DNA from 2 places in the Micromonospora sp. NPDC047756 genome. Region 2 is predicted to be linked to the other one. Evidence: riboswitches for the same ligand, from Rfam matches in the RefSeq annotation. Region 2 holds a riboswitch; the other holds the start of a gene.
The links. Region 2 has a riboswitch for ZMP and ZTP ahead of ACZ6NZ_RS16830 (bifunctional 5,10-methylenetetrahydrofolate dehydrogenase/5,10-methenyltetrahydrofolate cyclohydrolase). Riboswitches for the same ligand answer to the same signal wherever they lie in the genome.
Positions count from the first base shown of each region.

Region 1: linked by a shared signal. The riboswitch ahead of ACZ6NZ_RS21220 (glycine hydroxymethyltransferase) and the one ahead of ACZ6NZ_RS16830 (bifunctional 5,10-methylenetetrahydrofolate dehydrogenase/5,10-methenyltetrahydrofolate cyclohydrolase) in region 2 are both predicted to bind ZMP and ZTP.

Region 1 is NZ_JBVJGQ010000006.1:260,892-272,321, forward strand. It holds gene ACZ6NZ_RS21210 (aminotransferase-like domain-containing protein) at 1-494, shown strand, start outside; gene ACZ6NZ_RS21215 (hypothetical protein) at 562-822, shown strand; gene ACZ6NZ_RS21220 (glycine hydroxymethyltransferase) at 948-2,384, opposite strand; ZMP/ZTP riboswitch at 2,404-2,493, opposite strand; gene ACZ6NZ_RS21225 (SDR family NAD(P)-dependent oxidoreductase) at 2,643-3,449, shown strand; gene ACZ6NZ_RS21230 (hemerythrin domain-containing protein) at 3,654-4,154, opposite strand; gene ACZ6NZ_RS21235 (NAD(P)H-hydrate dehydratase) at 4,234-5,103, opposite strand; gene ACZ6NZ_RS21240 (histidine phosphatase family protein) at 5,087-5,818, opposite strand; gene ACZ6NZ_RS21245 (hypothetical protein) at 5,942-6,268, shown strand; gene ACZ6NZ_RS21250 (DNA polymerase domain-containing protein) at 6,358-7,329, shown strand; gene ACZ6NZ_RS21255 (Lrp/AsnC family transcriptional regulator) at 7,339-7,845, opposite strand; gene pdhA (pyruvate dehydrogenase (acetyl-transferring) E1 component subunit alpha) at 7,951-9,117, shown strand; gene ACZ6NZ_RS21265 (alpha-ketoacid dehydrogenase subunit beta) at 9,114-10,118, shown strand; gene ACZ6NZ_RS21270 (dihydrolipoamide acetyltransferase family protein) at 10,115-11,430, shown strand, end outside.
Region 2 is NZ_JBVJGQ010000005.1:16,608-28,037, reverse strand. It holds gene ACZ6NZ_RS16860 (helix-turn-helix transcriptional regulator) at 1-8, opposite strand, end outside; gene ACZ6NZ_RS16855 (DUF397 domain-containing protein) at 127-297, opposite strand; gene ACZ6NZ_RS16850 (helix-turn-helix domain-containing protein) at 307-1,149, opposite strand; gene ACZ6NZ_RS16845 (hypothetical protein) at 1,292-1,480, shown strand; gene ACZ6NZ_RS16840 (hypothetical protein) at 1,653-1,871, shown strand; gene ACZ6NZ_RS16835 (hypothetical protein) at 1,868-2,050, shown strand; gene ACZ6NZ_RS16830 (bifunctional 5,10-methylenetetrahydrofolate dehydrogenase/5,10-methenyltetrahydrofolate cyclohydrolase) at 2,112-3,011, opposite strand; ZMP/ZTP riboswitch at 3,025-3,107, opposite strand; gene ACZ6NZ_RS16825 (RNA polymerase sigma factor) at 3,326-3,895, shown strand; gene ACZ6NZ_RS16820 (CU044_5270 family protein) at 3,906-4,877, shown strand; gene ACZ6NZ_RS16815 (FAD-dependent monooxygenase) at 4,903-6,015, opposite strand; gene ACZ6NZ_RS16810 (DUF2332 domain-containing protein) at 6,160-7,095, shown strand; gene ACZ6NZ_RS16805 (MerR family transcriptional regulator) at 7,144-8,085, opposite strand; gene ACZ6NZ_RS16800 (alpha/beta fold hydrolase) at 8,119-8,976, opposite strand; gene ACZ6NZ_RS16795 (dihydrofolate reductase family protein) at 8,980-9,543, opposite strand; gene ACZ6NZ_RS16790 (DUF5522 domain-containing protein) at 9,683-9,937, shown strand; gene ACZ6NZ_RS16785 (hypothetical protein) at 10,037-10,585, shown strand; gene ACZ6NZ_RS16780 (metal-dependent transcriptional regulator) at 10,605-11,294, opposite strand; gene ACZ6NZ_RS16775 (sulfurtransferase) at 11,395-11,430, shown strand, end outside.

The DNA of each region.
Region 1 (11,430 bases), on a different contig from region 2:
GGCCGGTCGGCACGCTCGCCGACCAGCTCGCCATGATCAAGAGCATGGTCACCGTGAACACGTCGCCGATCGCGCAGGCGGTGATCGGCGGCCGGCTGCTGGAGCACGGTTGCAGCCTGGTGGCCGCCAACACCCGGGAGCGGTCCGCGTACACCCGGAATCTGCGCCATCTGGTGGCCGGCCTCACCCGGCGCTTTCCGGACCAGCCGGACCGGCTGGCTCAGGCGGATCAGCCCGGGGTGCGCTGGACGGTGCCGGCCGGCGGGTTCTTCGTGGTGGTGACCGTGCCGTTCGAAGTCGACGACGCGTTGCTGGACCGCTCGGCACGCGACTACGGGGTGCTGTGGACGCCGATGGCGCACTTCTACGACGACACCGCCCCGGTGTGCGCGTTGCGGTTGTCGGTGAGCACGGTCACACCGGAGCAGATCGACGTCGGGCTGGATCGCCTCGCGGCGCTGATCACCGACGAGTTGACTCGCCCGGCGGGTTGACACACCGCGTTCATCGGATGGCAATGCGCGACGACCCGCGTTCCGCCGTCCTCGGTGGACGGTCATAATAAGCCGCATGGTTGCCTGGGAGTACGCCCTGCTCGTCCGCCGTTATCAGGGACAGGGCCGCAATTTTCACGTCTCGTTCGTCTGGTACGCGCCGGACGGGTCACGTAAGGACATCACGGCCTACGGCGACACCGCCATCGCGCACCTCAACCGCGCCGGCCGGGAGGGGTGGGAGTTGGTCTCCGCCGCCGAGGACGTCAACAACGTCCAAGGCAGCACCGAAGTCCACCGCTACCACCTCAAGCGCCCCATGCCCTGACCCCACCCCCGTCCGCCCCGGTCCGCCCCTGTCCGCGTCGATCATGGAGTTGTGGTGGTGGGCAAAAGTCGCTACCCGCCCTCATTCGGGCACCACAACTCCATGATCGACGCGAGTCGGTCGGGTCAGCTCAGGTCGACGCCGGGGTAGAGCGGGTACGTGGCCAGCAGGTCGGTGGCCTGGCGGGCGATCTTGTCAGCCAGGCCGGCGTCCAGGGTGTACTTCGCCTTCGACGGGGTGCCGTCGGCGTTGGCACCGGCGGTGGTCTGGGTCAGCACGGTGTGGATCAACTCGGCGGTCTGGTCCATCTCGGCGGTGCCCAGGCCCCGGGTGGTCAGCGCCGGGGTGCCGATCCGGATGCCGGAGGTGTACCACGCCCCGTTCGGGTCCTGCGGCACCGAGTTGCGGTTGGTGACGATGCCCGAGTCGAGGAGGGCCTGCTCGGCCTGCCGGCCGGTGAGCCCGTAGCCGGACACGTCGATCAGCACCAGGTGGTTGTCGGTGCCGCCGGTGACGAGCGTCGCGCCCCGACGCAACAGCCCCTCGGCCAGGGCCTGCGAGTTGTCCACGATGCGCTGGGCGTAGTCGGCGAAGTCGGGCCGGCGGGCCTCGGCGAGCGCGACCGCCTTGGCGGCCATCACGTGCGGCAGCGGCCCGCCGAGCACCATCGGGCAGCCCCGGTCCACCTGGTCGGCCAGCTCCGGCTGGCAGAGCACCATGCCGCCGCGCGGGCCGCGCAGCGACTTGTGGGTGGTGGTCGTGACGATGTGCGCGTGCGGCACCGGGTCGAAGTCGCCGGTGAACACCTTGCCGGCCACCAGGCCCGCGAAGTGCGCCATGTCGACCATGAAGGTCGCGCCGACCGAGTCGGCGATCTCGCGCAGGATCCGGAAGTTCACCTTCCGGGGGTACGCGGAGTAGCCGCCAACCAGGATCAGCGGCTTGAACTCGCGGGCGGCCTCGGCCACCCGGTCGTAGTCGATCAGACCGGTCGCCGGGTCGGTGCCGTAACTGCGCTGGTCGAACATCTTGCCGGAGATGTTCGGCCGGAAACCGTGGGTGAGGTGGCCGCCGGCGTCCAGCGACATGCCGAGCATCCGCTGGTTGCCCAGCTCGCGGCGCAACGCGAACCAGTCGGCCTCGGTGAGGTCGTTGACCTGGCGGACCTGGGCCTTCTTCAGGGCGGGGGACTCCACCCGGTCGGCCAGCACCGCCCAGAAGGCGACCAGGTTGGCGTCGATGCCCGAGTGCGGCTGCACGTACGCGTGCGCGGCGCCGAACAGCTCCCGGGCGTGCTCGGCGGCGAGCGCCTCGACGGTGTCGACGTTCTGGCAGCCGGCGTAGAAGCGGCGGCCGACGGTGCCCTCGGCGTACTTGTCGCTGAACCAGTTGCCCATGGCCAGCAGGGTCGCCGGGGAGGCGTAATTTTCGCTGGCGATCAGCTTGAGTGACTCCCGCTGGTCGGTCAGCTCGGCGCCGATGGCGTCGGCGACCCGCGGCTCGACAGCCCGGATCACCTCAAGGGCACTCCGGAATGCGGTGGACTCGGCGTTGCGGGACATGCGACCTCCAACAGACGTGCGGGAAGGCCCAGGCGCTCGGCAAACGTCCACGTGACGAGGCCGCTCCCCGATGGTTCTCCATCCCCACGCGCCAGTAACGGCCCGGGAGGATCCTACCGGGCCGGGACCGGCCGTTCGGGCCGCCCTCCGGGAGGCGACCCCGCCGACGTGATTGGGCGATGCGACGCGGGGCACACGGTAGGTGACCACCGCACCGGCACGGGATGCGGCAGGTTTCGCACAGAAGGAGTCGAGAACATGACCACACCCACCTCCGACCGGCCGCTCGCCCTGGTGACCGGGGCCTCCAGCGGGATCGGGTACGAGCTGGCGGCGCAGTTCGTCGAGCACGGCTTCGACCTGGTCATCGCGGCCGAGGACCACGGGATCGAGGTGGCCGCGCAGAAGCTGCGCCGCGACGGCGGCCCGCAGGTCTGGTCGGTCCGCGTCGATCTGGCCCGCGAGCAGGGCGTGACAGAACTGGTGGCCGCCGTCACCGCGACCGGACGACCGCTGGACGCGCTGGCCCTCAACGCCGGTCGGGGCGCTGGTGGCGCCTTCGTCGGCGGCACCGACCTCGCCGACGAGTTGGAGATCGTCGACCTCAACGTGCGTTCGACGGTGCACCTGGCGAAGCGGCTGCTGCCCGGGATGGTCGAGCGGGGCGCCGGCCGGGTCCTGTTCACCTCGTCGATCGCCGCCACGATGCCGGGGCCGTTCCAGGCGGTCTACAACGCGTCGAAGTCGTTCGTGCAGTCCTTCGCCGAGGCGCTGCGCAACGAGCTGAAGGACAGCGGCGTCACGGTGACCTCGCTGATGCCCGGGCCGACCGACACGGAGTTCTTCGACCGGGCCGACATGGAGCACACCCGGGTCGGCTCGGGTAGGAAGGACGACCCGGCGACCGTCGCCGAGCAGGGCTTCGAGGCGATGATGAAGGGTGATCAGACGATCACCGCCGGCTCGCTGATCAACAAGGTGCAGACCGCCGCCGGCAAGATCATTCCGGACCGGCTCAAGTCCGAGCAACACCGCCACCTGGCCAAGCCCGGCTCCAGCAGCTAACCCCCCGCCCCGCCCCCGCTACTTCTCCTGCTCCCGCTCCTTCTCCCGCGATCTTGCACTTTCTGTCGTGACAAAACGGCACGAGACATCGCTAAGCGGCAACCGAAAGTGCAAGATCGCGGGGGAGTCCGGGGGCGGGGCGGGACGGGGCGGGGCGGGGAAGGGCCCGGCATGACGCCGGGCCCTTCGGTGTGAGCGGGTGCCTCAGGCTGTCACCGCGTCGAGCGCCTTCTTGATCGCTTTCGGGGCGGTGGGGGTACGCGGCGCGTCCGCGCGCAGCGCGATCATCTTCTCGCCGATCTCCTGGAGCTGCTTGCGGCCCAGCGCGTCGCGGACCTTGGGGAACCACTCCTGCTCTTCCTCCTCGACGTGGTGCGTGACGTTCTCGATCAGCACCGTCGTCTTGGCGTTGAACCGCTCGTCGTCGGCGTCCATGCTGGCCAGCTCGGCGCAGAGCACGTCGGCGACGTGGTGTTCCTCGTACGACTCGAGGATGTCGTCCTCCAGGTCGGGCAGCAGTCGGCGGACCTCCGGGTACATCACCTCGTTCTCCAGGTAGGTGTGCACGGTCAGCGCTTCAAGGATCTGGTCCACCAGCTTCTGCCGCTGGCTCGCCGGCCCCTCCTCGGCGTCCTGGAAGGCCTTGAAGAGGCGGCGCATGTCCTTGTGGTCCTCTTTGAGTAGGACGATGGCATCGGTCGACACCGGTATGACCTCCCTGAACAGTCTCGGCTGGTGGGGTTCCGGTACCCCGACGCCGAACGCGGAAACAGGTGAAACCGCCTCAGACCATCGCCAGGGTGCGGGGGATCTCGTCGAGCAACTCCCGGGCCAGAAAGCCGATCCGGCCGTAGCGGGGAATCAGCCGCTGGCCGCTCACCGAGTGCGCGAACGAGCCCCAGCAGGCCGCCTGCGCCGGGTCGGCGCCTCGGGACAACAGCCCCGCCAGCAACCCGGCGAGCACGTCCCCGCTGCCGGAGGTGCCCAGCCCGGCGTCGCCGCTCTCCTCCCGCCAACCCCGCCCGTCCGGTGCGGCCACGTGCCCGTACAGCGACACCACCGCCTCGTACCGGGCGGCCACCTCGGCCGCCTCGGAGTCCAGGTCGTCGCCGGGCGCCCGGCCGAGCAGATGCTCGGCCTCGGTGACGTTGGGGGTGAGCACCACGGGCCGGCCCGAGCCGACCAGCAGGTCCGGTGCGTGGCTGAGCGCGCCCAGGGCGTACGCGTCGAGCACCAGTGACGTGTCCGGACGGGCCGCCTCCAGGACCAGGCCCAGCAGGCGGTTGGTCTCGTCGATCGCCTTCAGGCCGGGGCCGATCGCCACCACGTCGGCCTGCGCGACCAGGTCACCGAGCTGGCCGTCCCGGTCGGCGGCCACCGCGCCGTCGGCGGTCTCCGGCAGGCCGACCACCAGCGCCTCGGGCACCTGGATGCTCAGCGCGGCCGCGGTGGACTCGGCGGCGGCGAGCTGGAGCACCCCGGCACCGGCGCGCAATGCGGCCACCCCGGCGAGCAGCACCGCGCCCGGTGTGAAGCGGGAACCGCCGACCACCAGCACGGTGCCCCGGCTCTCCTTCCCGCCGACCGGCACCGGCAGTGCCCAGTCCCGCAGCAACGCCGGGGTGATCACCTTCACCTCAGACCGGCTCGGCATGGATCTCGTCCTCCCTGGTCGGCTGGGCGCCCTGCTGACGCAGGTGCGCGACGTCGTTGAAGGCGGTGAGGGCAAGGCGGTCGTCGCCGTCCGCCGACCACTCCGTGATCGAACAGTTGGCGATGACGTCCTGCCGGGTGAGCGCCATCAGCTCGTCCTCGGTCAACCCCTCCAGCAGATAGCGAAGCAGGAAGACCAGCGCGTCGTGGCCGAAGAGCAGCAGCCGGCAACCGTCGTGGTCACGGCGCAGGTCGCCCAGCAGCGTCCGCAGCCGCAACGCCACATCGGTCCAGGACTCCCCGCCCGGCGGCCGGTAGTAGAACTTGCCCAACCGCTCCCGACGTTCGGCCTCGTCCGGGTGCCGCCGGCGCACCCCGTGCCCGGTCAGCCCGTCGAGGATGCCCAGCTCCCGGTCGCGCAGCCGTTCGTCGCGGTGGACGGGAATGTCGGTGCCGGCCAGCGCCAGCCGCGAGGTCTGCACCGCGCGCAGGTACGGCGATACCACCGCCACATCCGGCCGCCTCGCCTCCGGCAGTGCGGCCAGCCAACGGCCGGTGGCCCGGGCCTGCTCCTCGCCGGTCGCGGAGAGCGGCACGTCGGCGTCGCGATGGGTGAGGTCGATCAGCTCCGCGCCCGACGCCTCGGCGTGCGTCGCCGCGACGTTCGCGGTGCTCTCGCCGTGCCGGACGATCCAGAGGGTTGCCAGTTCCGCCATGCGGCCCCCCTACCCGGGCGCCGCCGACGGTAACCGTGTCCGGTGGTCGCTGTCGGTTTCGGGGCAGCGCCGCGACCTGGCGATGCGAAACACTGTGCGCCGGACAGGTGACGGGGGTCGACAATGACTGTCTTGCGAGGTCTGCGGGAAGCGGTCCTGTTGTTCGTGGTGATCGGGGCGCTGGTCGCGGTCGCGGCGATGATCTGGGTGGCGGTCGCCGGCGGTGACTACACCGCTCGGCTGGGCATCGGGTTGGTGGTCGTGGGCGGGCTCATCGGCATGACGGGCGACCTGACACTGAGCCGGATCAGCATGCTCGGTGCACGCGCCACCTTCAGTGCCGAGCCGGAGCGGGAGACGGCCGGCGGTGGGCGCGTGCTCACCGGGGTCGGCATCTTCCTCTTTGTCGGGCTGCCACTGGTCGTGGTCGGCGTGCTGCTGCTCTCCTGACCGGGCCGTCGAGGGTTGTCTCCGCTGGCGCCGCGCCAGTGTCCGCTCGGTGGCCGTACGGTGCGCTCGCGCGTCGTACCCTCAGGGGCGTGGCCACGGCGGCGGAGGAGATCGAGGTGGGGGAGCGGCTGGTCCGCGTCTCCAGCCCGGACAAGCCATACTTTCCCGAGCGTGGGCTGACCAAGCTGGACGTGGTCCGCTACTTCCTGGCGGTGGGCGACGGCATCCTGCGCGCGTTGCGGGACCGGCCGACCATGCTGGAACGCTGGCCCCGTGGCGTCTTCGAGGGCGCGACGATCGCCACCCGGCAGACCAACCGGGGCGACGCGTTCTACCAGAAGCGGCTGCCGGCGGGTGCGCCCGAGTGGGTGCGAACGGCGCACATCACGTTCCCCAGTGGCCGGACCGCCGACGAGGTCGCGCCGAGCGAGTTGGCAGTGGTCATCTGGGCGGCCAACCTGGGCACCCTGCGGTTCCATCCGTGGCCGGTCACCGCCGCCGACGTGGAACGCCCCGACCAGTTGCGCATCGACCTGGACCCGATGCCCGGCGTCGGTTTCGAGCAGGTGGTGCCGGTGGCGCACGAGGTGCGGGCGTTCCTCGCGGAGCTGGGCATGACCGGTTACCCGAAGACCACCGGCGGTCGGGGGTTGCACGTCTACCTGTCGATCGAGCCGCGGTGGAGCTTCGGTGACTGCCGTCGGGCGGTGCTCGCGCTGGGCCGGGAGATGCAGCGCCGGCTGCCGGACCTGGTCACCACCACCTGGTGGCGCGACCAACGGGACCGGCCGGTCTTCGTCGACTACAACCAGATGGCCCGGGACCATACGGTGACCTCGGCGTACTCGATCCGGCCGACGCCGGCCGCGCTGGTCTCCGCGCCGCTGGACTGGTCGGAGCTGGACGACGTCCGTCCGGAGGACTTCGACGTGCTCAGCATGCCGGCCCGGTTCGCCGAGCGCGGCGACCCGCACGCGGGCCTGGACGGTGACCGGCACTCGTTGGAACCGTTGCTGGAACTGGCCGACCGGGACGGGCTGGAGGCCCCGCCGGAGCGCTGAGGTCGGCGGTCACGCCCAGGGGCTGCCAACCCCGTCGAACTCCTCGAAGACCAGCCAGGTGCGGGTCGACAGCACCCCGGGAATGCTCTGCACCCGACCCAGCACCACGTCACGCAGCGCGGCGTTGTCCGGCGCGCGCACCAGCGCGAGCACGTCGTGGTCACCGCCGAGCAACGCGGCGTGCTCGATGTAGCGCACCTGGGCCAGCTCGGCCGACACCTCCCGCCAGGTGTTCTGCTCGATGGTCAGGGCGATGTACGCCGACGTGCCCAGCCCGGCCGCCTCGGGCGCCACCTGGGCCCGGAACCCGGTGATCACCCCGTCGCGCAGCAACCGCTCCACCCGCGCGTACGCGTTGGTGCGGGAGATGTGGATCCGCTCGGCGAGGGTGCGCACCGACGTCCGGCCGTCGCGGACCAGCTCGTCGAGGATCCGCCGGTCGACCTCGTCCAACGCTCGGGCCGATCGTCCCGATCCCGCGCCCCGGCCTGCTTCGTCGGCGGTCTCCTGGCTCACTGGTACACCCTCCGCATGCCAACCGTCCCGCCTTCTGTGTCGATCTTGAGTCAATCATCCACAAGCGGAAGCATAGGCTCACCACACGTCCCAGGAGGTTCCGCCGTGACGACCACTCCCCAGGCGGTCCGCAGGGCATCCCCGCGCACCCGTCGAACGGTCACCCCGCCCGACCCGGCGCGCTCGTTGCTACCGGACGCCGAGCCGGTCCGCCTGCTCGCCGAGAACGGCACGCCGCTGCCCGCCCGCGCCGACTACCCCGAACCACCCGCCGAGGCGCTGCGCGAGCTGTACCGCCGGATGGTGCTCGGCCGCCGCTTCGACACCCAGGCGACCGCCCTGACCAAGCAGGGCCGGCTGGCCGTCTACCCGTCCTCGCGGGGTCAGGAAGCGTGCCAGGTCGGCGCGGTCCTCGCGGTCCGCGACACCGACTGGGTCTTCCCCACGTACCGCGAGTCGATGGCGCTGGTTGCCCGAGGCATCGACCCCGTCGAGGTGCTCACCCTGCTGCGTGGCGACTGGCACTGCGGCTACGACCCGACCGAGGTGCACACCGCGCCGCAGTGCACCCCGCTGGCCACCCAGTGCGTGCACGCCGCCGGGCTGGCGCACGGCGAGGCGTACCAGGGTCGCGACACCGTGGCGCTGGCCTTCATCGGCGACGGCGCCACCAGCGAGGGCGACTTCCACGAGGGGATCAACTTCGCCGCCGTGTTCAAGGCGCCGGTGGTCTACTTCGTGCAGAACAACAGGTACGCGATCAGCGTCCCGCTGTCGCGCCAGACCGCCGCGCCGTCGCTGGCCTACAAGGGCGTCGGCTACGGCGTACCCAGTGAGCAGGTCGACGGCAACGACCCGGTCGCGGTGCTCGCCGTGCTCACCCGCGCGGTCGCCCACGCCCGGGCCGGCAAGGGACCGTTCCTGGTCGAGGCGCACACCTACCGGATGGAGCCGCACACCAACGCCGACGACGCCAGTCGCTACCGCGACGGCGCCGAGGTCGACGCCTGGCGCGACCGGGACCCGGTCGCCCGGCTGGAGACCTACCTGCGCGCCCGCGGTGTGCTCGACGACGCGGCCGTCGCCGAGATCGTCGAGCAGGCCGAGGCGTCCGCGGCGGACCTGCGGACCCGGATGAACGAGCAGCCCACCGTCGATCCGCTGAGCCTCTTCGACCACGTGTACGCCGAGCCCACCCCGCAGCTTGTCGAACAGCGTGAGCAGGTCCGCGCCGAGCTGGCCGCCGCGCACGCCGAGGAGGGCGACGCCTGATGGCAACCACCATGGCGAAGGCGCTCAACACCGCGCTCGCCGACGCGCTCGCCGCCGACGACCGGGTCGTCGTCTTCGGTGAGGACGTCGGCGCGCTCGGTGGCGTCTTCCGGATCACCGACGGCCTCCAGGCCCGCTTCGGCGAGACCCGCTGCTTCGACACCCCCCTCGCCGAGGCCGGCATCGTCGGCTTCGCCGTCGGCATGGCCATGTCCGGCCTGCGCCCGGTGGTCGAGATGCAGTTCGACGCGTTCGCGTACCCGGCGTTCGAGCAGATCGCCTCGCACGTGGCGAAGCTGCGCAACCGCACCCGGGGCGCGCTGAGCGTGCCGATCGTGATCCGCGTGCCGTACGCGGGCGGGATCGGCGGGGTCGAGCACCACTGCGACTCGTCCGAGGCGTACTACGCGCACACCCCCGGACTGAAGGTGGTCACCCCGGCGACGGTCGACGACGCGTACTCGCTGCTGCGCGAGGCCATCGAGGACCCCGACCCGGTGGTCTTCATGGAGCCCAAGAAGCTCTACTTCGCCAGCGCCGAGGCGTCCCTGCCGACCCGCAACGAGCCGTTCGGCCGGGCCGTCGTGCGCCGGCCCGGACGCGACGCCACCCTGGTGGCGTACGGGCCGGCGGTGCCGGTCGCGCTGGAGGCCGCCGAGGCCGCCCGGGAGGAGGGATGGGACCTGGAGGTCGTCGACGTCCGCACCATCGTGCCGTTCGACGACGAGACCATCGCCGCCTCGGTCCGGCGTACCGGCCGGTGCGTGGTGATCCAGGAGGCGCCCGGGTTCGCGGGCGTCGGCGCGGAGATCGCCGCCCGGGTGCAGGAGCGCTGCTTCCACGCGCTGCACGCCCCGGTGCTGCGGGTCGCCGGGCTGGACATCCCGTACCCGGCGCCGATGCTGGAGCACACCCACCTGCCCGGCGTGGACCGGGTGCTCGACGCGGTGGCCCGCCTGCAGTGGGACGACCAGCCGGACGCGCGTTGGGCGGCGGCATGACCATCGTCGAACGGACACAGGTCTTCCTCCTGCCCGACCTGGGCGAAGGTCTGAGCGAGGCCGAGATCGTCGAGTGGCGGGTCGCCGTGGGTGACGTGGTCACCGTCGACCAGAGCGTGGTCGAGGTGGAGACCGCCAAGGCCGTCGTCGACGTGCCCTGCCCGTATGCCGGCCGGGTGGTCACCCTGCACGGCGCGGCCGGTGAGGTACGCCCGGTCGGCCAGCCGTTGATCACCATCGCGCCGCTGGACGGGGGCGACGAGCCCGCCGGGCACGCCACCTACCGCGAGGAGGAGCGGGCCGGCTCGGGCAACGTGCTGATCGGGTACGGCACCGGCCACGGCACCGCCACCCGCCGCCGGCGTCGGCCCCGGCTGGCGGTGGCCCCCGAACCGGCTGACGCCGGCCCGACTAGCGCGGCTGCCGTGTCGCGCGACCCGGCACCGCCCTCCGCAGCCCTGGTCATCTCGCCGATCGTGCGGCGGCTGGCCCGCGAGCACGGCGTCGACCTCGACACGGTGCGGGGCACCGGACCCGGGGGTGTGATCCGCCGCGCCGACGTGGAGGCCGCGCTGACCGCGCCCGCCGCCCGGCTCGCCGCCGTGCCGGACCCGCAGGCCGGGTCGACCCCCGCGGGGGACGGCGATGTCATCGTCGCGCTGACCGGCGTCCGCAAGGTGATCGCCGACAAGCTCTCCCGCAGCCGGCGGGAGATCCCGGAGGTGACCATCTGGGTCGACGTGGACGCCACCGCTCTGGTGGAGACCCGCGCCGCGATCAACGCCGCGACGCCCGACGCGCCGGTGAGCATCCTGGCCCTGCTGGCCCGGATCTGCCTCAGCGGACTACGCCGGTACCCGCAGCTCAACGCCCGGGTCGACACCGAGGCGCAGCGCATCGTCCAGTCCGCCGGGGTGCACCTCGGCATCGCCGCGCAGACCGACCGGGGGCTCCTGGTGCCGGTGGTGCGCGACGCCCAGCGGCTCACCACCGCCGAGCTGGCCGCCGAACTGGCGGCCACCACCGCCGCCGCGCGGGCCGGCAGCCTGCCCCCGGCCCGGCTGACCGGTGGCACCTTCACCCTCAACAACTACGGGGTGTTCGGCGTCGACGGCTCCACGCCGATCATCAACCACCCCGAGGCGGCCCTGCTCGGGGTCGGACGGATCGTGGACAAGCCGTGGGTGGTCGACGGGCAGCTCGCCGTCCGCAAGGTGACCCAGCTCAGCCTCACCTTCGATCACCGGGTCTGCGACGGCGGAGTGGCCGGCGGCTTCCTGCGGCACGTCGCCGACTGCGTGGAGCGACCGGC
Region 2 (11,430 bases):
CGCCTCACAGCCTGATCGTAGGTGCGCGCTGGGCTGCGCTGGGGCCGGTGTCGCTGGAACCGCGACAGCAACGAGTGGGGCGGCAACTTCGACACATCCACCGCCGGGCGGTGAGGTTTCCGCTTGCTAGCGCTTCAATTCGGAGAGAAACGTCGACCAGGCCGCGGCGTCGAATCGAAGAGTTGGGCCGAGTTCGTCCTTGCTGTCTCGGACCTGTGCCGCTAGCCCGTCACGCCTGACCTCGACACAGGCGCCGTTGCCGCCACTGCGGGTGCTCTTGCGCCACTGCGAGTCCACTGCCGCCTCCTACATGTCGGGCCCGGCATCCTGAATCGCCTTGATCATCGCGATTGAGTCGCTGGGAGACAAGGCCGAGGCGCGCAGGCTGTTGAAGACCACGGTACAGCGCCTCACATCGTCACCTTCCGCGTAGAGGTCGCCCGTGATGCCCTCGATGTAGACGACTCCGGGTCCGCCCGCGAAGTTGAGGATGTGGAAGCTCGACACCATTGAGGCGTAGGCGCCCGCCCGGAACGGGATGACCTGAAGGGTGACGTTCCACCGCTTGCTGGCTTCGAGCAGTGTGGTCAGTTGTTCAGCCATGACGGCCGCTCCGCCAATTTGTCGGTGCAGTACCGCCTCGTCGAGCACGGCCAACAGTCGCAGCTTCCCTGTCGCGATCAGCTCTTGGCGTTGCATTCGGACGGCAACTCGACGCTCGACCGCCTCGGGTGAGGGCTCCAGTGCGTCCTCGCTGGTCAAGGCACGGGCGTAGTCCTCTGTTTGAAGCAGCCCCGGGACGACCAGCGTCTCAAAGTTGTGTACCTCTTCGGCCGCCGACTCCAGGCCGATGTACTGGCGGTACGACGACGGAAGATCGCCGTACTTGGCCCACCAGCCGCGCTGTTTGCCTGTCTTCGCCATCGACAGGAGCGTGTCGCGCAGCTCGGCATCGGTGACGCCGTATCGATCAAGCAGGGCGTTGAGCGCGGGCGCCTTGATACCAACGCGCCCGGCCTCGATGCGTCGGAGCGTGCTCGCCGAGACCTCGATGACGTCGGCAGCCTGTTCGGCCGTGACGCTGGCCTCTTCGCGGACCCGGCGGAGCTGTGCACCGAGCTGGAAGCGAACGAAGGTCGGACTCTCCATGGCGGTCATTGTGGGCCAACGCTGCCGCCCAGGATCACCAGACACGCCCAAGCGCTATGACCCATGGTCGTTGACCACCTAAACATGCGCGCGCAAAATGGGCGGGCAATCGCGTGTCCGAGGTGGACCGTCGGGAGGTCTGATGCCGGATCGGGTGCCGTACGACGACTACCTGCTGGCGGTGGCGCTGACCCTGGCTCGGCGGCATCGGCCGGTCTGGTCGTGGCGACGGTGGCGGTGGGTCTGCCGCTGTGGAGCTGACCTGCCGTGCCGAGCCCGGCACCGCATCCCGATCCGGCGAGGCCACTGGCCAGGGGAGGAGCAGGAGTGACCGAGGATGAGGTCGGACGGGTCTTGTTCGTGCACCTTCCCGGCGTTGAGAGGCTCTGCGCCGGCTGTCGCTGGTGGTGGGCACGGTTGTCCCCGTACCCCTGTTATCAGGCGGAGTGGGCCACGCGCCTGCACGCCCGGGTCGCCACCCGGCGCTTTCTGGATGGTCTGTCGTGACCACCCACGGCCCGGTTCTTCCGGTGTGGACCTGCGGCGGCTGCGCCGCGCCCTGGCCCTGCCGGACTCGGCGCACGGAGCTGCATGCCGAGTTCGAGGGCGCACCCGTGTCGTTGGGTCTCTACATGGGGTCCTACCTGGTCTGGGCGGCCGAGGATCTGACCTGGGTGCCTGCCGGGTTGCTGCACCGGCGTTTCCTGGGCTGGGTCCGGTGAGTCTGATCCGGCGGGGCGATGAGCGGTTCCACTACAGCGACAACTCGCACAAGTGGATCCCGCCGAACCCGGACTACGACCAGGAGGTCTGGAACGAGATGGTCCGCCAGCACCAGCTCCAGCACCTGGAGGAGATCTCCAGCCGCAGGAGGCCGCCTCGATCAAGTGATGAGAAGTAGGTCTGAAGATGGCCCTGGGACCTACTTTTCATCACTTGATCTTCGAGTCGGGCGGACCGGGCTACTGGTTTGCTCGTTCGGCGGCGCGGACGGCGTTGCGGAACAGCATCGCGACGGTGGTCGGGCCGACGCCGCCGACCCGGGGGGTGATCGCGCCGGCGACCTCGGCGCACGCCTCGTCCACGTCCGGTAGGAGGCGCCGCCCGTCGTAGCGGACGCCGGCGCCGATGACGACCGCGCCGGGCTTGACGTGCTCAGGCTTCACGATCCCGGGTACGCCGGCGGCGGCGACGAGGATGTCGGCGCGGCGGGTGTAGCGGGCCCAGTCGGGCACCCCGGTGTGGACGACGGTGACGGCGGCGTTGGCGGTCGGGCGCTTCTGGGCGAGCAGCATCGCCAAGGGGCGGCCGAGGGTGGCACCTCGGCCGAGGATGACGACCTCACGGCCGGCGACGGGGATCTCGTAGTACGCCAGGAGAGCTTCGATGCCGGCGGGGGTGCACGGCAGCGGGCCGGGCAGGCCGACGGCGAGACGCCCCATGTTCAGTGGGTGCATGCCGTCGACGTCCTTGTCCGGGTCGATGGTCTGCAACGCCGCGTCGTAGTCCAGATGCCCCGGCACGGGGTACTGCACCAGCAGCCCGTGCACGTTCGGGTCGGTGTTGAATCGGGCGATGGCCTGGTGCAGCTCGGTCTGGGTGGTGGTGGCCGGCAGATGCACGTGCGGGGAGGCGAACCCGAGCGCGGCAGCCTGGCGCTGCTTGATGGCGATGTAGCCGGCGCTGGCGTCGTCGTCGCCGACGAGGATGGTGGCGAGGCTCGGTGTGATCCCGCGGTTGCGCAGCCGGGCGGCTGCGGCGGCGGTCTCGGCCAGGACGGCCTCGGCGACGGGTGCACCGGGCAGGAGCCGGGCCACGCCCGATGGGGTGTGGTGCTCGGCGGATGGGCTGGTCGTGGTCATGACGGTTCCTCGACGCAGGCGCCCAGGCGGTCGACGCCCGCGAGAGGCTCCCCGATGGTTGTGACCATCCCCGTGCCGCCAGTCGCCGGTGCCTCGATCATGCCCCATCACCAGGGCAACTGCCCAGTTGGACCAGCAGCGCCGCTCGAAGCGGTGCCGCCGACGGAGCCGGTCGGGCTCAGTCGGATTGGCTTCGACCTGCGCGGGATCGGTGGTGTCGTGCACCACGCCGTCACCCTACGGCCGGATGTCCGGTAACACTCGTGCTCCGCCGGACGAAGAAGGGGTGTGAAGGCTACGAGGGAGGACGGCCTGTGAATGAGCCGAGCCGAGCCGATGATGACATCTCTGGCATCGGGACCGATCCGGTGGCCTTCGAGGTCTTCTACCGCCGGCACCTGGAGGCGGTGGGCCGGTTCGTGGCGCGGCGGGTCGACGACCCGCACCTCGCCGCCGACCTCACCGCCGACGTGTTCCTGGCGGTGATCGAGTCGGCGGCCGGCTACCGGCCGAACCGGGGCAGCCAGATCGGCTGGTTGTACGGGGTGGCCCGCAACGTCATCGGCGACGAGCGGCGTCGGGCGGCCCAACGGCTGCGGGTGACCGGCCGGCTGGCCGGCCGACGGGACCTCGGCCCCGATGACATCGCCCGCATCGAGGAGCGGATCGACGCCGAGTCGGCGGCCCGCGGCACCTACCGGGCGTTGAGCGCACTGCCCGAGGGCACCCGCACGCTCGTCGAACTCGTCGCAGTGGACGGCCTCACCGTCGCGGAGGCGGCCACCGTGCTCGGGGTGTCGCCGGTCGCCGCCCGGGTCCGCCTGCACCGTGCCCGCCGCGTCGTCCGCGCTGTGCTCGCCCGCCCGGTCACCACCCTCGCCTGAGGAGACGGAGATGACGATGAACGAGACCGAACGGTCGCCGCAGATTTTCGAGGAGCGACTCCTGCGGGATCTGACCGCCCACGTCGCCCAGCGGGCCGAGCTGGCGTCGGCGGCCCGTCCCGCCGAACGCCGTACCCGATTCGTGCGCGGTTGGCGCCTCGCCGGTGCGGCCGCGTTGGCGCTGACGCTGACCACCGGTGCGCTGGCGGTCCAGACCATGCGGCTTGGGGACCAGCCGCCGCCCACGGCCAGCGCGTCGGAGATCTTCCACCTGGCTGCCGACGCCGCCCGACAACAGCCGGAACTCACCGCCCGACCCGATCAGTACGTCTTCACGGAGACCCTGGCGACGATTCGGGACCGGCCGGCCAGTGGCCCGTACCGGACCATTCGGAACCAACTGTGGCAGTCGGCCGGTGGTGTGGCGTACACGCAGGCACGGTACCGGTCGGAGGCTGATCCGAACGGGTGGGGCGAGCTGACCGAGCTTCGCATCGACGATCCCGGCGATCCCGAGAAGGAGCTCGACGCATTCCAGTCGCCGGCGTACCACGGCGACCTGCCCACCGACCCGGACGAGCTGCTTCGCTACCTTCGGGAGCACCCGATCGACCTGCACCTGCCCGAGGGAGCCGACGAGGAGGCCGTCTACGGGGACGAGAGCATGGCGTACACCACGGCCTGGTCGATGCTCCACGGCTACGTGCCGCCCCGCGCGCTCGCGGCGCTGTACGAGGTGCTGGCCCGGCAGCCCGGGGCGACGGTCATCTCCGCCGACGTGGTGGACGCCGCCGGCCGGCACGGGGTGGCGATCCGGATGCCCGGGGTGATCGGTGGAAACATGGACCTCATCTTCGATCGGGACTCCCACGTCTACCTCGGCACCCGCAACTCGGTGATTCGCAACGGCAAGGAGTCACTGGAGTCGGCTGCCGCGCTCCTGCGGATCGCCATCGTCGACCGGCCGGGCCAGCAGCCGTGAGCGGCGACGAAGTCGTCCCGGCCGGTCAGGGCTGGGCGAACAGCGGGCCGTAGTTCGAGCGGAACATCTGCTCGCCCAGGCGACGCATCACCACGTCGCGCAGCGCGGGCGGGAGCCCGGTGGCCCTGTCCCGGCGGTGGGTCTGGCCGAGCACCCAGTCCGTACGCGGGCGGCGCCGCGCCTCGAAGGACTGCAGGGCGTCGGTGACGGTGTCGGCGCTTGCCAACGACGACGCGAGCACGACCGCGTCCTCCAGCGCCATCGCCGCGCCCTGCGCCATGTTCGGTGAGGTGGCGTGGGCGGCGTCGCCGATCAGCAGCACCGGCCCCCGGGACCAGGAGTCGAGCACGACCTCCTGGTTCGGCCCGGCGTGCAGGGTGCTGTCGTCGTGGTCGAGGGCCTTGAGCATGGTGGCCACCGGCTCGGTGAACGTCTCGGCCAGCTCGTCGCGCCAGCCGGGCCGGTCGGCCACCGGGCCGTCGTTGTAATAGCAGTACGTCTGCTCGGCGCTGATCGGAATGGTCAGGAACTGCCTGCCGCGCCCCAACTGCACCGACCAGACCGGTTCGTCGTCGACGCGGGTAGCGACCCACCGGTACGCGTACTGGCCGAGGTCGCGGGCCGCCTGACCGTCGAAGGCGAGCCGGCGGACCGTCGAGTTCACCCCGTCCGCGCCGAGCACCAGGTCGTACCGTTCGGTGGCACCGTCGTCGAACTCGACGGTGACCTGGTCGCCGTCCGCGAGGAGCGCGACCGGTTGGCGGCCCCAGCGGACCGGGGTGTCGCCGACGCCCGCGAGCAGCGCCCGGTGCAGTTGTGCCCGAGGCAGCGAGACGCACGGCCCGACGCCCCGCCACAGCGCGGCCACGTCGATGTCGAAGAGGCGACGCCCGCGCTGGTTGGCGCTGCGCTGCCGGGTGATCTCCACGGAGACGTCGGCGACCGGCTCCCGCAGACCGAGTACGTCGAGCATCCGGGTGGCGTTGCCGGTCAGGTAGATGCCGGTGCCGGAGTCGGTCGGCCCGGATGCCCGCTCGACCACGTCGACAGTGGCACCCCACCCGCGCAGCGCGGCGACCGTCGCCAGCCCGGCGACACCTCCGCCGACGATCAGTACCCGGACGCCGTCACCCCGCACGACACATTCCTCCCCGTTGCCCCTGCGCGACCCCGCTGAGCTGCTGCTCAACGGGTCAGCCGCGGCAGCACTCTACGAGGCGGGTGAGCCGGCGTGCGGGAACGGGGGCTGAAATACCGACCAATGGGCTGCGACGATGAGGCCATGACGACCGCTGAGACGTACGCCGAGTTCAGCAGCCGCGAGGCGCGCGGGGTGTCGCCGACGTATGAGCGCCTGTCGCAGGCGGTCGCCAGCGACGGCGACCTGCTCACCCTGCTCGACGGGCTGCCGCCGGCCAAGCGGCAGCCGAATCTGCTGTTCGGCGTCGTCCGCTGGCTCGGTGGTCCGGTCGACGACCCGGCCGCTTTCCACGACTACGTGGTGACGCACTGGCCGGCCATCGAGACGCAGGTGCTCACCCGGGCGACCCAGACGAACGAGGCGGGCCGGTGCGCGGTCCTGCTGCCGGTGCTCGCCGCGTTACCGCAGCCGCTCGCCCTGCTGGAGGTCGGCGCGTCGGCCGGTCTTGGCCTCTACCCCGACCGGTACGCGTACCGCTACGGCGGCCATCAGGTCGGCTCCGGTGAGCCGCTTCTCGACTGCGTGGCCGACGGATTGGTGCCGCCGGGCGGCGTACCCCGGGTGGTGTGGCGGGCCGGGCTCGACCTCAACCCGCTCGACGTGACCGACCCCGACGACGTGTCCTGGTTGGACGCGCTGATCTGGCCGGAGCACGCCCATCGGCGGGCCCGGCTGCGCGCCGCGGCCGCGGTGGCCGCGGCCGACCCGCCGTTGTTGGTCCGCGGTGACCTGGTGGACGACCTGCCGGCGCTGGCCGCGCGGGCGCCGGCCGATGCGACGCTGGTGGTCTTCCACACGTCCGTGCTCTATCAGGTGCCGTCCCCGCGCCGGGACGCGTTCGTCCGGTTGGTGCGCGAGTTGCCGGGGCACTGGGTGGCGATCGAGGCGCCGACGGTGCTCCGGTACGACGGGCTGCCCGCCCCGCCGAGCGACGCGCTGCACAACGTTCTCGCGCTCGACGGGAAGCCGCTGGCCTGGGCCAGAGGCCACGGTCAGGCGCTCACCTGGTTCGGCTGACGGCACCGCGCCGACCGACGGCCAGGCCGCTGGTTCGACCCGGTCAGCTCAGCGGGCCGGCTCGGGCATCCGGTGGCGCAGGGCCCGGATGAACCAGTCCACCGCGGGTGTCGTCGCATCGCCTGTCGACCAGCCGTTGAGCACCGCCAACAGGTCGAGGTAGCGGTCCCGGCGGGGGTCGTTGGCCGGCACCAGCCGATCGAGCAACCGCCGACGCAGGTCGGCCTCGTCGGAGTGACCGTGCAGGCTCGCGTACCGGTTGGTGACGGCTGCGACCACCGGACCGGCGTCCGGGCCGGTCGGGTCGAGACCGGCCGCGAGGGCAGGGGCCACCGCGTCCCGGACCACCGCGACGGCGTCCGGGCGGGGCAGCCCCGGGATGTCGTGGTCGGCGGCGTGCTGCCGCGCGAGTCGCCGCATCCGGGCCCGGAAATCCCGGTCCCGGCACAACTCGGCCAGCTCCAGCCACGCCTCGACCTGTTCGATGCTCGGGTCGTCGGGAAGCTCCGGCGTCAACGAGACCATCACACCCGGGTACGCGGTTTGGTCGCCGAGGCCGGCGAAGACGCCGTTCAGGAAGTCCGCCACCAACTGCCCGCGTTCGCGGGTGGTGAGCTGAGCCAGCCGGTGCAGCTCGTCCACCTCGGCCGGGCCCGACCCGCGCCGCGCCGCGACGGTGAGCACCGCCTGGCGCAGCCGCAGCACCCGGATCTGCACGGCCAACGCCTCGGCGTGCGCGGCGGCCACCTCGTGCAGGGGCACCCCGTCGTTTACCACCCGCCGGATGGTGGCCAGATCCAGGCCCAGGTCACGCAACGTCCGGACCAGCTCCAACCGGGCCACGGCCGCCGGGCCGTACCGCCGGTAACCGGCCGGGCTCCGATCGGTCGGCGGCACGACCCCGCTGTCGGCGTAGTACCGGATGGTCTTGACGCTAAGGCCGGTCCGTCGGGCCAGCTCGCCGATCGTGTGACGCGTCTCCCCGCTCATGCCCCCACCCTCGCGTCTCCCCCCGGTGGAGACTCAAGCACCATCCGAGCCGGCGAGGAATGCCGCGACCGTCGCGGTGAACGCCTCGGCGTCGTCGAGCCACGGGTAGTGCCCGGCGTCCGGCTGGACGACCAGCGTGGCGCGCGGACTCAGCTCGGCGAACCGGGCCACCAGTCCCGGCGGCGCGGCCAGGTCGACCGCACCGGCCAGCAGCAGCACCGGGCCTCGATGTGCGGCGAGCGCTGTACGGCTGGCCGGCGGATCGAAGGCGCCTTCGGAGCTGAAGACCCGCGCCGCCTCGTCGTTGCGCTGACCATCCTCGGCCGCCTGATGCGCCCGTGCCGTCTCGTCCCACCGGCCGTAGAAGAACGGCGCGATTGCCTGCCGGGCGCCCGGGTCGGCCTGACCTGAGAGGACCGACTCCAACGCCGCTGCCGCCGCTGGAAACCACGGCTCGTCGGCCCGGGTCTGGATGACCTCCTGGCGTTGCGCGGCCGTCGTCTCCAGCCCGACCGCTCGGATGCTCGGGTTGATGAGCGCGAGTCGGCCCACCCGGCCGGGGTGCCGGGTCAGGTATCCCAGAGCCAGGTTGGCACCGGCGGAGTGCCCGAGCAGATCCAGCCGGTCGAGGCCCAGGTGTGCGCGTAGCGCCTCCACATCGTCGACCATTCGGTCGCAGCGGTAGGTCGAGACGTCCGCTGGGGCCTCGGAGCGGCCGGTGCCCCGCGGATCGGGGAGAACAAGCGTCCGGTGTGCGCCCAGACCGCCGAGGTCACCGAGGTACGCGCAGTCGCGCATCGGCCCACCCGGCAGGCAGACGAGCGGGTTTCCAACCCCGATCGTCCGGTACGCGAGGGTGGTCCCGTCGATCCCGGCGAAGGTGCTGATCATCGGTCAGCGGACCCGCTGGTGGCGGAGCAGGACCACGCCGTTGCCGAAGACGCGGCTCTCCACCAGCCGCAGACCGGTCGGAGTCTCGGCGTCGGGGAAGAGTCGGCGACCCCGACCGACGAGCACCGGGTTGACGTAGATCCGGTACTCGTCGATCAGGTCGTGCCGGGCGAACGTCGCGGCCAGGTCGGCCCCACCGAGCGCCAGGTCGCCGCCCGGTTCGGCGGTGAGTTTGCGGACCTGCTCGACGTCGACCTCGCGCACGATGGTGGAGTTCCAGTCGGCGTGGTCGAGGGTGCGCGAATAGACGACCTTCGGCATGTCCCGCCAGATCCGGGCGAACTCGCGCTCCGGGCCGCTGGCGGTCGGGTCCTGATCGGCGGTCGGCCAGTAGGCGGCCATCAGCTCGTAGCTGACCCGGCCGTTGAGGAACCCGCCCATCGGGGCGATCACGTCGTTGAAGTGCTGGTGCAACTCCTCGTCGACCTGGTGCCAACTGATGTCCCCACCCGGGCCTTCGAAGAACCCGTCCAATGACAGGCTCATCTGCACAACGATCTTCCGCATCGCGTCTCCTCCGTAGGATTCGATGGTTGTCGACCTCGATCGTCGTCGGACCGTACGACGAAACGCGACCACGCCGGGGGCATGTCGCCGGATTCCGGCCGGCGGGAGGACGACACCGCGCCGTCCCTAGACTGCTGCGGTGAGCGAAGAGCGGAAACCCCTGGCCGACCGGCCGCTCACCGAGCCGCACCCCTCCCGGCTGTCGCCGGAGCACCCCGACCGGGTCCGGATCCTCGCCGCGCACACCGCCGCGTTGGCCGCCGGTGAGGCTGGCTACCTCGACCCGGCGAGCGGGCTGTTCGTGCTCAGCGCCGGCTTCCTGGCCCGTCGTGGCACGTGCTGCGGGCGCGGCTGCCGGCACTGTCCGTACGTGGACGATCCACCGTCGGAATAGGCGTCAGCGGGGGCTTTCGCCCGACACCGACCACCCCGTACGGTGTCCGACGGACACCTGGCGGGCGCCTTCCGCCGTCGGTCGGCGAGAGGGTGGAACGTGCGCGGGCGGATCATGGTCGCCGGGCTGGCCGGGCTGCTGGTGAGCGGGTGCGCCGACGAGGCGGAGCCGGTGGCGGTGCCGCCGCCGGTGCCGATCGCGGTGGACGTGGCGGCGGCCTCCTCGGGCGGCGCCTGCCGTCTGCTGGACTTCGCGGTGATCGAGCAGGTGGTGAAGGTCCGCTTCGACGTGGCGGCGGCCAGCGCACAGGGTGACACCCACACCTGTGTGGTCCGGGCGACGGGTGCCACCCTGCCGGAGCTGACGCTCAGCGTGACCGAGACCACGATCGACAAGACCACCTTCGGCGCGGACGTGGTGCCGGACAAGGCGGCGAAGGTCACCGGGCTGGGTCAGCAGGCGTACAAGCGGACCACCGCGGCGGCGAGCGGGCACGGGCCGGTCGCCGAGGTGGGCTGGCTGGCCGGCGACGGAAGGCTGGCCACGGTGAGTTGGACCACGGCCCGTGGCAGTGAGCGCTCGGCGGCGGAGAAGTTGACCGGTGGCCTGACCGCGTTGGCGAAGAAGGTGGACACCCGGGCGTTGTGACGCCCGGGTGGCCGGTTGGTCAGTTGGCGGCGACGAAGACCCGGGAGGCGACCTCGCGGGGCAGCCGCACCCGGTCACCGGAGCGGTCGATCGACACCCCGTCGCGCTCCTGGGCCACTGTCACGGTGGCGCCCGGGTCGACACCGGCGGCGTGCAGCTGACGCAGCACGTCGCCATCGGTCTGCACGCTCTCGCAGATCCGGCGGACCACCACCGGCCCGGAGAGGCCGGGGAAGGCCAGGTTGCGCTCACCCTCGGCGACCTCGGTCGCTTCCGCCTCGGGGGAGCCCAGCTCCTCCAGGCCCGGGATCGGGTTGCCGTACGGGGAGCGGGTCGGCCGGTTGAGCAGGTCGTAGACCCGCTTCTCCACCGCGTCGCTCATCACGTGCTCCCAGCGGCAGGCCTCCTCGTGGGCCTCCTCGTAGGGCATCCCGATGACGTTGACCAGCAGCAGCTCGGCGAGCCGGTGCTTGCGCATCACGGAAACCGCCGTGCCGCGACCCAGCGCGGTGAGCGTGAGGTGTCGGTCACCCTCGACGGTGAGCAGGCCGTCGCGCTCCATCCGGGCGACGGTCTGGCTCACTGTGGGGCCGCTCTGTCGTAGCCGCTCGGCGATTCTGGCACGCAGCGGTGGCACCCCCTCCTCTTCGAGTTCGAGGATGGTGCGCAGGTACATTTCGGTCGTGTCGACCAGGTCGTGAGACTTCATAAGGTCAGCGGCCCTCCGATGCACGATGGTACCTCGGGTGAACGGCCGACGACCGTCGCCGAACCGCGTGCCGTCGCGCCGAATGGTGTTGGATGTCGCCATGTCCGGTACCCAGGAGCCGTTGGTCGAGGTCGAC